Regions from separate parts of the Pseudomonas sp. 25 R 14 genome, predicted to be linked through region 4. Evidence: predicted binding sites of a transcription regulator. Region 4 holds the regulator's gene; each other region holds the start of a gene.
What was found. Region 4 encodes FliA, which starts transcription of late flagellar genes. Its sites were predicted from a motif close to CTAAAGTTTNNNNNNNNNNNGCCGNTAA; they were not measured.
Positions count from the first base shown of each region.

Region 1: the regulator FliA is predicted to act here: its motif matches at 1,535-1,562, upstream of BFQ03_RS12280 (methyl-accepting chemotaxis protein).
Region 2: the regulator FliA is predicted to act here: its motif matches at 1,387-1,414, upstream of BFQ03_RS27305 (methyl-accepting chemotaxis protein).
Region 3: the regulator FliA is predicted to act here: its motif matches at 1,679-1,706, upstream of BFQ03_RS21490 (methyl-accepting chemotaxis protein).

Region 1 covers NZ_CVTS01000039.1:109,508-112,961, reverse strand. Annotated here, with positions in the region: gene BFQ03_RS12280 (methyl-accepting chemotaxis protein) at 1-1,445, opposite strand, end outside; gene BFQ03_RS12275 (undecaprenyl-diphosphate phosphatase) at 1,696-2,526, shown strand; gene BFQ03_RS12270 (DUF1294 domain-containing protein) at 2,532-2,924, shown strand; gene BFQ03_RS12265 (MmcQ/YjbR family DNA-binding protein) at 2,971-3,321, opposite strand; gene BFQ03_RS12260 (LysR substrate-binding domain-containing protein) at 3,333-3,454, opposite strand, start outside.
Region 2 covers NZ_CVTS01000068.1:195,723-199,176, forward strand. Annotated here, with positions in the region: gene BFQ03_RS27305 (methyl-accepting chemotaxis protein) at 1-1,353, opposite strand, end outside; gene BFQ03_RS27310 (Na+/H+ antiporter family protein) at 1,517-2,836, opposite strand; gene BFQ03_RS27315 (methyl-accepting chemotaxis protein) at 3,181-3,454, shown strand, end outside.
Region 3 covers NZ_CVTS01000062.1:32,231-35,684, reverse strand. Annotated here, with positions in the region: gene BFQ03_RS21505 (TonB-dependent receptor) at 1-353, shown strand, start outside; gene BFQ03_RS21500 (biliverdin-producing heme oxygenase) at 481-1,089, shown strand; gene BFQ03_RS21495 (YbaN family protein) at 1,251-1,655, shown strand; gene BFQ03_RS21490 (methyl-accepting chemotaxis protein) at 1,780-3,454, shown strand, end outside.
Region 4 covers NZ_CVTS01000014.1:812-4,265, reverse strand. Annotated here, with positions in the region: gene flhF (flagellar biosynthesis GTPase FlhF) at 1-111, shown strand, start outside; gene fleN (flagellar synthesis regulator FleN) at 212-1,045, shown strand; gene fliA (RNA polymerase sigma factor FliA) at 1,042-1,782, shown strand; gene BFQ03_RS02420 (chemotaxis response regulator CheY) at 1,951-2,325, shown strand; gene BFQ03_RS02415 (protein phosphatase CheZ) at 2,344-3,132, shown strand; partial or broken gene BFQ03_RS02410 (Hpt domain-containing protein) at 3,409-3,454, shown strand, end outside.

The DNA.
Region 1 (3,454 bases), on a different contig from region 4:
AGGCCGTTGAGGTTGCGCAGGGCCTGGCCAATGGCGGTCAGGCTGGCGCCCGCCTGGCCGGCTTGTTCGATGGTCAGTTGCGAAGCCTGGTGACTGTCGCTGATGACCTTGACCGCGGCTTCGGAATGCCCTTGCAGGCGTTCGATCATGCTCTGGATCTCGGCGGTGGATTTCTGCGTGCGCTGGGCCAGCAGGCGTACTTCGTCGGCCACCACGGCAAAGCCGCGACCCTGTTCGCCGGCGCGGGCCGCCTCGATGGCGGCGTTGAGGGCCAGCAGGTTGGTCTGGTCGGCAATCGAGCGAATCACCTCCAGTACGCCGCCAATCTGTGTGCTTTCGGTGGACAAGGTGCGGATGACATCCACGGCCTGGCTGATGGTGCCGGACAGTGCATCGATCTGTTGCAGGCTGCCGTCGATATTCACCTGGCCCTGTTCGGCCTGGGTCTGGGCGTCGCGCATTTCGCTGGCGGCGTGTTCGGCATTCTTGGCCACGTCCTGCACGCCGTAGGTCACCTCATTGATCGCGGTGGCCACCAACTCCATCTGCTGGGACTGCTGCTGGCTGCGGTCATGGGCCTGGCTGGCGTTGCTGCCCAGTTCGGCGGACGACTGGCCCAGGGCATTGGCGCAGACCTGCAACTGGCTGACCACCTGGCGCAGTTTGGCGGTGAACGTATTGAAGTGCCGGGACAGTTGGGTGACTTCGTCCTGGCCGTGGGTGTCGAGGCTGCGGGTCAGGTCGCTTTCGCCGCTGGCGATATTGGCCATGGCGTGTACCGCTTCCTGCAGTGGGCGCACGATGCTGCGGGCAATCAGCACCACCAGCAGGGCCATGATCAGTGCAATGCCCAGGCCGACGAGGGAGGCTTGCCACACCTGGCCACGGAACTGCGCCTGCACATCATCCACGTAGACGCCGGAGCCAATGATCCAGCCCCAGGGTTCGAACAACTGGATATAGGAGGTCTTGGCCACCGGTGCATCCGCGCCGGGTTTCGGCCAGCGGTAGTCGACCATGCCGGCGCCCTTGGCCTTGGCCAGGGTGACAAATTCGTTGAACACCGCAAAACCGTCCGGATCGCGGATGGCCGAGAGGTTCTGGCCGTCGAGCTTGGGGTTGGCCGGGTGCATGATCATTACCGGCGTCAGGTCATTGATCCAGAAGTAGTCGTCCTGGTCGTAGCGCAGGCCGCGTACCACACTCAGGGCTTGCTTCTGCGCGGCTTCGCGGGTCAGTACGCCGGTGGTTTCGAGGCCGTGATAAAAATTCAGAATCCCGCTGGCGGTCTGCACCACATGCTGGGTCTGCTGGCTCTTGGCCTGGTAGAGATCGTCGTGGATCTGCTTGAGCATCAGCAAACCCAGGGTCAGCAACATCAACACGGCGACTATCAGGATCATCCAGAGGCGCCGGCTGATCGACATATTGCGCAAACTATTCATAGTCATGTCACTCCGCGTTCTTATAATTGTCAGTGCTGCATTGATCGGCCAGTGATAACGCGAAGCGCAATTCGGGCTTGTCTGATAGGCTTTCGGCCCGGAATCAAAAAACCTGAGTCCTGCCTGATTTTTCACACAAATTCTGCAGTTCAGCCTTGATCCTGCGCGCGGCCTTGCAGCGTGCTCATCGTTAGTGAACACCTAGAAAATATCAACGAGGCATGCCGTCGCATGACCTTTTGGGGGAATAATGGATCTTTGGACCGCCTTTCAGGCACTGATACTTGGCATTGTCGAAGGGCTGACGGAGTTCTTGCCGATCTCCAGTACCGGGCACCAGATCATCGTCGCCGACTTGCTCGACTTCGGTGGCGAACGCGCCATGGCGTTCAACATCATCATTCAACTGGGTGCGATCCTGGCGGTGGTCTGGGAGTTCCGACGCAAGATTCTCGACGTGGTAATCGGCCTGCCGACCCAGCGTAATGCGCAGCGCTTCACCATCAACCTGCTGATCGCGTTCATGCCGGCGGTGGTGTTGGGGGTGATTTTCGCCGACCTGATCCATGAATACCTGTTCAACCCGATCACCGTGGCCACCGCGCTGGTGATCGGCGGGGTGATCATGTTGTGGGCCGAGCGCCGCGAGCATCAAATCCATGCTGAAACGGTGGATGACATCACCTGGAAAGACGCCTTGAAAGTGGGCTTTGCCCAGTGCCTGGCAATGATTCCGGGTACGTCGCGTTCCGGCGCGACCATTATTGGCGGCCTGTTGTTTGGCCTGTCGCGCAAGACGGCCACCGAATTCTCATTCTTCCTGGCGATGCCGACCATGGTCGGTGCGGCAGTGTATTCGGGCTACAAGTACCGTGAACTGTTCCAGCCTGCGGACCTGCCGGTGTTTGCCGTCGGCTTCGTGGTCTCGTTCATTTTCGCGATGATTGCGGTGCGCGGTTTGCTCAAGTTCATCGCCAGCCACAGCTACGCGGTGTTTGCCTGGTATCGGATTGCATTCGGTCTGCTGATCCTGGCCACCTGGCAGTTCGGCTGGATTGACTGGGCGGCGGCCAAGGCTTGATGAACATGCCCCGCAACACAATCCAGCATCTGCGATCCAAGGCCCTGGTGTTTGTGCTGTTGTGTGCCGTGCCGCTGTTTGGCGCGGCACTGCTGGCGTATCGCGGGGTGTCGCTGATCCCGCTGGCGGCCTATGGCCTGGTCAGCGTGGTGACGTTTTGCCTGTACTGGAGCGACAAGCGCAAGGCCCAGAGCGACAGTTGGCGCACCCCGGAGAAGATCCTGCATGCCATGGAACTGGCCGGTGGCTGGCCGGGTGCGTTGATCGCCCAGCAGGTGTTTCGCCACAAGACGCGCAAGGTGTCGTATCAGGTGGTGTTCTGGCTGATTGTATTGTTGCACCAGGTGTTCTGGATCGATCAGTTGTTTCTTGGCGGCACGCTGCTGTCTGTCTTCTAGATAGCCAACCCTGTAGGAGTTGGCAAGCCAGCTCCTACAGGGAACCTTATTCTTCCAGCCTCAGCCCAATCTGCGTGCGCTTGGGGAGTTTGCTCACCACCAACTGGTGGGAGCGTTGCAACAAACCACGTAGCTCCTCGCCGCCCAGCGGGTAGGGCGCTTGCATGATGATCCACTGCGCCCGCGCCAGGTACGGCGCAGGGTGGATTCCCGGGCGGTCCACGTGGCCGAGGAACAGTTCCTTGTCGACCTTGAACGCCAGGGAATCACCCCGCAGGTTCTGCAAGGCGAACATCTTGTTGCCGGCAATCGAGAACACCCGTACGCCGCCCCACTTGTAATCTTCCCGCGCACCGGGCAAACCCAGGCAGAACTGGACGACGTCGGCTTCGGTCATGATCCGCGTACTCATAGCAGTCGTTCCCCGCAATTGTTGAAGGCATGGGCCAGGAAGTCGATCCAGGCACGGATCGCTGGCGATACGCCGCGCCGGTGCGGGTACACCGCTTGCAGCCAGCCACCGGGCAATG
Region 2 (3,454 bases), on a different contig from region 4:
GCGGTCGATCATGCCCTGGATTTCCTGGGTACTTTGCTGGGTGCGGCTGGCCAGCGCACGCACCTCATCGGCCACCACCGCAAACCCACGCCCGGCTTCACCGGCACGCGCCGCTTCAATGGCCGCGTTGAGGGCCAGCAGGTTGGTCTGCTCGGCAATCGAACGGATCACCCCGAGCACGCTGACAATCGATGACACGTCCTGTTGCAGGCTATCGAGGGATACGCCACTGCTGCGGATGTCACTCACCAACGCATGAATCTGCGCAATGCTGCCATCCACCACGCGCTTGGCGCTCTGGCCTTCTACGTCAGTCTGTTGCGCCGCCACCGCGGCGCCCTGGGCGCTGCGGGCCACTTCATGGGCCGCAGAGGACATTTCATTGATCGCCGTCGCCACCTGATCGGTCTCCTGGCGCTGACGCTCCATGGCCTGTTCCGAACGCTGGGCTTGCTCGGACACCTGGCTGACCAGGCCGGTCAGTTGCGACGTCATGTCGGTGATCTGGCGCACCAGACCATGGATCTTGTCGACAAACCGGTTGAACGAGCCTGCCAATTCGCCCAGCTCATCCTGGCTGGTGATCGCCAGGCGCCGGGTCAAATCACCTTCGCCGGCAGCGATGTCATCGAGGTTGGCCTTCATCAGGTGCAACGGCCGCAGGATGGTATTGGCCAGCACCATGCCCACCGCAGCGATCAGCAACAGCAGGACCACGGCGATCCCGATGATGCTCAACAGCACCCCTTCCATACGTTCGTTGACCTTGGCCTCGACCTCGCTGACCAGGGCATCGATACCGTCCAGGTTGACCGACGTACCAATCACCATGTCCCACTTGGGCAGGTATTCGGTGTAGCCGAGCTTGGGCACCAGTTCGGTTTGCCCCGGTTGCGTGGAACTGTATTGCAGGTAATGGGTGCCGTCCTTGCCGACCTTCACCAGGTCGCGGTTGACGTAGACGCCATTAGGGTCGCGATTGTCCTTGAAGCTTTTGCCTACGCCATCGGGGCTATTACCCTTGAACAGGCGGATGGTTTCCGAGTCGTAGCCAAAGAAGTAGCCGTCCTTGCCGTAGGTCGTGTTGGATAACAGCTTGACCACTTGCGCCCGCGCCTGCGTATCACCAGGGGTGGCGGCGTCGTACAGCGGTTTGATAGTGGTCATCGCCACTTCTACATAACTTTGCAGGGTGGCCTTGGCGTTGTTGAGCAGGCGCTGGCGGGTTTCGGCCACCTCGGTGCGCGCCTGCTCCTTGAGGATCCACACCGTGGTCAGGCTGATGACCACGGCAAACAACAACACCGGCAGGACGGCGAGGGACAGGACTTTGGCCTTCAGACTCAGACGCATGGATCTTCTCTCTTCTCGGGCAATGTTAAGAGGTTAACGGCCCTGTGAGAGAAAACTGTAGGAGCGAGCTTGCTCGCGAAAAAGCTCGGCAATAACACCGGCATCCTGGATGGGCGCGGTGCCCTTGAGTCCTTCGCGAGCAAGCTCGCTCCTACAGGAGAGGTCAGAGAGTCATCGCGGCAAACCAGCCGAACACCAGCAACGGCAGGTTGTAGTGCAGGAACGTCGGGACCACGGTGTCCCAGATGTGGTGATGCTGGCCGTCGATATTCAAACCCGAGGTCGGCCCCAGGGTCGAGTCCGAAGCTGGCGAACCGGCGTCACCGAGGGCCCCGGCGGTACCGACGATGCACACAATGGCCAGCGGGCTGAAGCCCAGTTGCACACACAACGGCACAAAAATCGCTGCGAGGATCGGCACCGTGGAGAACGACGAGCCAATGCCCATGGTCACCAGCAAGCCCACCAGCAACATCAACAGCGCACCCACGCCACGGCTGTGGCCGATGAAGGCGGCGGAGGATTCCACCAGGGTCTGCACCTGGCCGGTGGCCTTGAGCACTTCGGCAAACCCCGAGGCGGCGATCATGATGAAGCCGATCATCGCCATCATCTTCATGCCTTCGGTGAACAGATCATCAGTGTCGCGCCAGCGCACGATGCCCGATACCGAGAAGATCAGGAAACCGGCCAGGGCACCGACGATCATCGAGTCCAGCCACAACTGGATGATAAACGCCGAGGCAATGGCCACCCCGGCCACCAACAGAGTCAGCGGGTTGTATTGCACCGCTACTTGTTCGACCCGTTCGATCTTCTCCAGGTCGTAGACGCGCTTTTTGCGGTAGCTGATAAACACCGCGACCAACAGGCCGAACACCATGCCCAACGCCGGGATGCCCATGGCGTGGGTGACGTTGACCTGGCTGATATCCACGCCGCTCTTGGCGACATTGGCCAGCAGGATCTGGTTGAGGAAAATATTGCCAAACCCTACCGGCAGGAACATGTACGGGGTGATCAGGCCAAAGGTCATGACGCAGGCGATCAGGCGCCGGTCAATCTGCAACTTGGTCAGCACATACAGCAGCGGCGGCACCAGCAGTGGGATAAAGGCGATATGGATCGGCAGGATGTTCTGCGAGGCAATCGCCACCGCCCCCAGCAGGCAGATCAGCAGCCATTTGACGTGATTGCCGCCGCTCGCCTCCTGGCGCCCCACCAGCAGCAGGGCCTTGTCCGCCAGGGCATGGGCCAGGCCGGACTTGGCAATCGCCACGGCGAAAGCGCCGAGCAATGCGTAGGACAGCGCCACCGTGGCACCGCCGCCCAGACCGCTGTTGAATGCGCTGAGCGTCGCGTCGATCCCAAGACCGCCGGTCAAGCCGCCGACCAGGGCGCCGACGATGATCGCGATGACCACATGCACGCGGGACAGGCTGAGCACCAGCATGGTACCAACCGCGGCGATTACTGCGTTAATCATGGTTACCTCAAGACAGAAACGTAATGCAGGAGCGAGCTTGCTCGCGAATAACCCAAGAACGCCGCGATCAACCGGCAAACCAGCATGATCGTTCACGATCTTCGCGAGCAAGCTCGCGCCTACCAAAAACACACGCCAGGGCCTCGCCCGCCGGGGTAACGGCAGTGTGGACGCCAGCAGAAAAGGAGTTTTATTAGAGGGCGCGCACTTTGCAGCAGCAGGCGCGCCATGTCAAAGCGCGACGTCGCAGACAGAATTCAATTGAGCGTATGAATAAAGAAAAAAACCGTGCGGCCGATACAACGGATCATCTCTGTCGTAACGAAAGGTTAAGGATCTCCATGTCGCTCAGGCAGCTGTCCATTCAATGGAAAATCACCCTCCTCGCCGGCCTTTGTCTGCTGGGCATCGTGACCCTGCTGGTGGGCCTTTCGCTGTATCGGATGGACCAGAGCTCGCAACGCGTCCAGGCCTCCAGCACCGAGATGCTCAACGTCGCGGCCCAATCGCGCATCGAAGCCCAAGGTGAAGTCCAGGCCCTGGGCATTCGCCAGCAGTTTATGGATGCCTACCAGTACGGCCATGGCTTTTCGCGCCAGGTGCTGTTTTTGCGCG
Region 3 (3,454 bases), on a different contig from region 4:
TTGGCCTGGGCTACGACCAGGACAACTATGGTGCGCTGGTCAGTTGGACCCTGGTCAAGAAACAGAACCGGGTCGACAGCGCCACGTTCTTTACCCCGACCGGCATCAAGGCCAACGGCCCGTTCAAGACCCCGGGCTTTGGCATCGTCGACCTGACGGGTTTCTACAAAGTCACCAACGACCTGACCGTCAATGGCGGCCTGTACAACCTGACCGACAAAAAATACTGGAACTGGGATGACGTGCGCAGCTACGACGGTGTGGGTGAAGCCGGCGTGACCTCGCCGGCCAGCCTGGACCGCCTGACCCAGCCCGGTCGCAACTTCGCGATCAACCTGATCTGGGACATCTGATCCCTGCAACCCCACCCCGCCGGATTTATCGCCAGCGGGGTGAGGTTTTTTTACTGTGACGCGTCTTCTTGTTCGTCTAGTAATAACAGCCTGGCAATAAGGCGCTTTTCCTTCTCAAGGACATCCCATGACCGCTTCCACCACCGCTGAACGTGCAAGCCTGCGCTCCCAGCGCCTGAACCAGATCACCAACGAGCCGCACACCAAGCTCGACGCACTGGTCAAGGCTCACGCCCCATTTGAAACCCAGGCCAACTTCGCCCGTTTCGTCGTCGCCCAGTACCTGTTCCAGTCGGAACTGGTGGCGCTGTACAACGATCCCGAGCTGATCAAGCTGGTGCCTGACCTGGCCGAACGCTGCCGTGCCGAAGCTGCCAAGCTCGACCTCGCCGACCTGGAAACCGCAGTGCCCGCCCCTGTGGCCGGTGCCGTGCAGAACCCAAGCAAGGCCCAAGCCCTGGGTTGGCTGTTCGTGTCCGAAGGTTCCAAGCTGGGCGCTGCGTTCCTGATCAAGCGCGCCGTCGGCCTGGGCCTGAGCGAAACCTTCGGTGCCCGCCACCTGGGCGAACCAGCCGGTGGCCGTGCCGAAGGCTGGAAGAGCTTCACCCGCACCCTCGACGGCCTGGAACTGAGCGCCGAAGAAGAAGCGGCGGCAGAGAAAGGTGCGGTGGATGCATTCGTACGCTTCACCGTGTTGCTTGAACAGGCGTACGCTAGCGCCCCAGAACTGGCCTGACCCACTGCTGGAATGCAATTAATGTGGGAGCTGGCTTGCCTGCGATGCAGGCGCCTCGGTTTATCAGTTGGACCGAGGCGATGCTATCGCAGGCAAGCCAGCGCCCACATTTTGATCGCGCTCCACTTTCAGGTTTTTCGCAACCCATACAAATCGTACCCATGACCGGCACAACCCAATCCTCCTCCAAACTCGCCCGAATCCTGTTCGGCCTGCTGGCCTATGTCAGCCTGGGGATCGGCTTGATTGCGATTGTCGTACCGGGCCTGCCCACCACCGAATTCATCCTGCTGGCTGCCTGGGCTGCCACCAAGAGCTCGCCACGCCTGAGCGCCTGGCTGGAAAACCACCGCCTGTTCGGGCCGATCCTGTTCAACTGGCGCAACGGCAAGATCATCGCGCGCCGGGCCAAGGTCAGCGCCACCGTGAGCATGCTGCTGTGTGCCGGCCTGATGCTGGTGATGCTCGATCACGGCTGGCCGATCTACCTGGCCATCGCAGGGATGAGCCTGGGCAACCTGTGGATCTGGTCACGCCCCGAACGCCTCGCGCAAACCGCTGCCTGAGCGCTACCGCTCATCGCCTGCCCCTCATGAATTACTCGCCGGTGCCGATGTTGCGGGCATAGCGCCGAATGGACTTGGCCGTTGCCCTGCTTGCACACCAATAAGTCCAATCGCGAGTAAGCCCATGTTCGACACCCTCTCCATCCGCTTGAAAATCGTGCTGCTGTCTGGCCTCTGCCTGTTGGGAGTGATTGCGCTGATCGTCAGCCTGAATATCTACCAGGCCAACCAGAACGACCAACTGGTCAGCGCCCAAAGTTCACGCATGCTCACCACCAGCGTGGAGAACCTGCTCCAGGCCAAGGCCGCCGAGCAGGCCGTGCAACTGCAGAAAGCCTTCGGCGAGAGCCTGTTGGTGGTCACCGCCCTCGCCGATCAGGTCAAGGACTTGCGCAACATGGCCGCCAAGCGCTCGCTGGAAGCGGGGGCCGTGCGCGAGGAACTCAACCAGCGGATCAAGACCGCCTTCGAGCGCAATACCAAGGTGCTGGGGATCTGGTTGTCGTTTGAACCCAACGGCCTGGATGGCAGGGACAGCGAATTTGTCGACGACAAACTGCGCGCCTCCAACGAAGTCGGGCGCTTTTCCAGCTATTGGAGCCGCGCCGGCGGTGAAGGCCTGAACACGGTGATGGTGGAAGCGGACCTGACCAAGACCACCCTCAATCTTAGTGGTACGCCCTACAACATCTGGTACACCTGCCCACGGGATACCCGCAGCGTTTGCCTGCTGGACCCGTATGCCGACGAAGTCGCCGGCAAGTCGATGCTGATGACCACGATCTCGCTGCCGCTGCTGGCAGATGGCAAGGTGATTGGTGTGATCGGCGTCGACATTGCCCTGGATGCCCTGCAAGCGGCCGCCAATACCGCGCAAAAAGAGCTGTTCGACGGCACCGGAATCATGGAAATCCTCTCCGGCAGTGGCCTGATTGCCAGCTACAGCGGCGAGCCGGACAAGGTCGGCAAGAGCATCGTTGATGTGCTGGGTGGCGAAGGCAAAGAGATCGTGCAACTGCTGGCCAGTGACACCCGCAAGGTCCGCGAGCAGGACGATACAATCCGTGCGGTGTACCCGGTCAAGCCGATTGCCGAGGCCAAGCCCTGGGGCGTGGTGATCAAACTGCCCAAGGACGTGCTGCTGGCCGATTCGGTCAAGCTGCAAGGCGTGCTCGACGACGCCCAGGCCCGTGGCACACTGCAGGCATTGCTGGTGGGCGCTGCGGCCGGCCTGCTGGGCCTGTTGCTGATGTGGCTGACGGCCACGGGCGTGACCCGCCCGATCAACAGCGTGGCGGCGATGCTCAAGGACATTGCCAGCGGCGACGGGGACCTGACCCAACGCCTGGCCTACACGAAAAAAGACGAACTGGGGGAACTGGTCGGCTGGTTCAATCGTTTCCTCGACAAGTTGCAACCGACCATCGCCCAGATCAAGCAGAGCATCACCGAAGCCCGTGGCACCGCTGATCAGTCCTCGGAAATCGCGCGCCAGACCAGCGAAGGCATGCAGGTGCAGTTTCGCGAGATCGACCAGGTGGCGACCGCCTCCAACGAGATGAGCGCCACCGCCCATGATGTGGCCAACAGCGCCTCAAACGCTGCCAGTGCAGCTCGCGGCGCCGATCAGTCAGCCCGCGAGGGCCTGGCGATCATCGAGCGCAGCACCCGTGACATCACCACCCTCGCCGAAGAAGTCAGCAAGGCAGTGACCGAAGTCGAAGCCCTGGCGGTCAACAGCGAGCAGATCGGCTCGGTGCTGGAAGTGATCCGCAGCATTGCCGAGCAGACCAACCTGC
Region 4 (3,454 bases):
CAACTGGTCAGCCGTGCAGTCAGTGTGCAAATGCAGGACGAACCCAGTGAAGAGGCGATGGCGGACATGTTCGCCGACCTCTATCACAACCCAGCCAAGCGGGTCGGCTGAAGGCAACATGAAACACAGTGCAATGTACCTACATCGATGGTCTGCTACCGCGGCCACCCTATGTAGCCTGCGGCTAAGCAAGACAAGGTAAAGAAAGAACATGGGCAGCATGCATCCCGTACAGGTGATCGCGGTGACCGGCGGCAAAGGTGGCGTCGGGAAAACTAACGTGTCAGTGAATTTGTCCCTGGCCCTGGCAGAGCTTGGCCGCCGTGTCATGCTGCTGGATGCCGACCTGGGACTGGCGAACGTTGACGTTCTGCTGGGACTGACCCCCAAACATACCCTGGCCGATGTCATTGAGGGCCGCTGTGAACTGCGCGATGTGCTGTTGCAGGGGCCAGGGGGGATTCGCATCGTCCCGGCCGCCTCCGGCACCCAGAGCATGGTGCATCTGAGCCCGGCGCAGCATGCCGGCCTGATCCAGGCCTTCAGTGATATCGGCGACAACCTCGACGTGCTGGTGATCGATACCGCCGCCGGGATCGGCGAGTCCGTGGTCAGCTTCGTGCGCGCCGCGCAGGAAGTGTTGCTGGTGGTCTGCGACGAACCCACCTCGATCACCGACGCCTACGCCCTGATCAAGCTGCTCAACCGCGACTACGGCATGAACCGCTTCCGCGTGCTGGCCAACATGGCCCAGAGCCCACAGGAAGGGCGCAACCTGTTCGCCAAGTTGACCAAGGTCACGGATCGCTTCCTCGATGTCGCCTTACAATACGTCGGCGCAGTTCCCTATGACGAGTGTGTGCGCAAGGCTGTGCAAAAGCAGCGTGCAGTCTATGAAGCGTTCCCTCGTTCGAAATGCGCGTTGGCGTTCAAGGCAATTGCTCAGAAGGTCGATACCTGGCCACTGCCCGCCAATCCTCGGGGGCATCTGGAGTTTTTCGTCGAGCGATTGGTGCATCAGACGAGTGCAGGACCGGTGCTATGACAGCCAGCGGCTACAACCTTTACAAAAAATCAGCGCGTGACAGCCAGGGCGAATTGATCGAGCGCTATGCGCCTCTGGTCAAGCGCATTGCCTACCACCTGCTGGCACGCCTGCCCGCCAGTGTCCAGGTCGAAGACCTGATCCAGGCGGGGATGATCGGCCTGCTCGAAGTGTCGACCAAGTACGACGCGAGCAAGGGTGCGAGTTTCGAGACGTATGCGGGTATCCGTATCCGTGGTGCGATGCTCGATGAAGTGCGTAAAGGTGATTGGGCGCCGCGTTCGGTTCACCGCAATACCCGGATGGTGAGTGACGCAATTCGCTCAATTGAAGCAAAAACCGGCCGCGACGCTAAAGATCACGAAGTTGCGGCCGAACTCCAATTGAGTCTCGACGATTACTACGGGATTTTGAACGATACCTTGGGCAGCCGCCTGTTCAGTTTCGACGACCTGCTACAGGACGGCGAACATGAAGGGCTGCACGAGGACGGCGCGAGCGCTCACCAGGAGCCTTCACGCGACCTGGAAGATGAACGCTTCCAGGGCGCCCTGGCAGAGGCGATTGCCAATCTGCCGGAACGTGAGCGACTGGTGTTGGCGCTGTACTACGACGAAGAGCTGAACCTCAAGGAAATCGGTGAGGTCCTGGGGGTCAGCGAATCGCGGGTCAGTCAGCTCCATAGCCAATGCGCGGCCCGCTTGCGGGGGCGTTTGGGAGAGTGGCGAGCGCGCTGACAGGCAGTGTGGGGACAGTGCGAGCGATAACCGCCAGGGCGCAAGCCGGGCGGGAGCGACCTGTGGTGTGCCCTAGCAGTCCTTTTTGTGTAATGCCTGTTGAATGATATGGCGCGCCCAGGTGCTGGACGCGTTTAAGACTGCTTGGAGGTCGAATTGGACAAGAACATGAAAATCCTCATCGTTGATGACTTCTCAACGATGCGGCGGATCATAAAAAACCTGTTGCGTGACCTTGGGTTCACTAACACGGTCGAGGCGGATGACGGCATTACGGCGATTCCGATCCTCAACAGCGGGAGCATCGACTTTCTGGTAACCGACTGGAACATGCCTGGCATGACCGGTATCGATCTGCTGCGCCATGTGCGCGCCGATGAAAAACTGCGCAATCTTCCGGTGTTGATGGTGACCGCCGAAGCCAAGCGTGAACAGATCATCGAAGCCGCCCAGGCCGGGGTCAACGGCTACGTGGTCAAGCCATTCACTGCATTGGCCTTGAAAGAGAAGATTGAAAAAATCTTCGAACGCATCGGTCATTGATGCTGCCACGGGGGAGCTATGGAGCATAAAGAATCATCGCAGGCCGACTTTGAATCGACCCTGAAAAAACATGCTCACCAACTCGTCGAAAGCCTGGAAAAAGGCCAGTTCGGCGACGCAGTGCAGTTGATCCATGAGCTCAACCAGACCCGCGACCGCGGCCTGTACCAGGAAGTGGGCAAGCTCACCCGTGAGTTGCACAGTGCGATCGTCAATTTCCAGATCGACCCGCACATGCCCCAGGCCGAGGAAATCTCGCAGATCACTGATGCCACCGAACGCCTGTCCTATGTGGTCAGGCTGACTGAGGCGGCAGCCAATCGCACCATGGACCTGGTGGAAAACGCCACGCCTTTGGTGAACGGCATGGCCAATGAGGCCAAGGCGTTGAGCGCTGACTGGGGGCGTTTCATGCGCCGCGAAGTGGGCGCAGAAGAATTTCGTGAGCTGGCGCGTCGGGTCGAGGGCTTCCTGTCACGCAGCGAGCAGGACAACCGCACGGTTTCCAGCAACCTCAATGACATTCTGCTGGCCCAGGATTACCAGGACCTCACCGGTCAGGTGATCAAGCGCGTGACCCTGTTGGTCACTGAAGTGGAAAGCAACTTGCTCAAACTGGTGCTGATGGCTGGCCAGGTCGACCGTTTTGCCGGCATTGAACATGACCGCGAAGCGATCCTCTCGGAAAAAGATCCACAAAAACACCTCGCCAAGGGTGAAGGTCCGCAGATTCATGCCGATAAACGTGAAGACGTTATGTCAGGTCAAGATGACGTAGACGATTTGCTGTCCAGTTTAGGCTTTTAGGTCCTGATAACGGCAAATGACGGTCGCGCCGCGCCCCGCAAGGCGCAAGACTAGGCATGAGGAGAGAAGTTTGGTTTTTCCAAATGAACGACGAATAACGACGGATTGCGCCTTGCGGGGCGCGGCCCTCCGGGTTGGAGCTGTGAGCGCGCCATGCTGCGTTGCGGAACTTGACAAGGAAACAACCCTTGCCTGCGTTCCGCGCCTTGCCTGGCCCGCTCACAGCTCCAACGCGATCCGCCATTTGCCGTTATCAGGACCTAAAGGAGCACGTATATGAGCTTCGGCGCCGATGAAGAAATCCTTCAGGATTTCCTTGTAG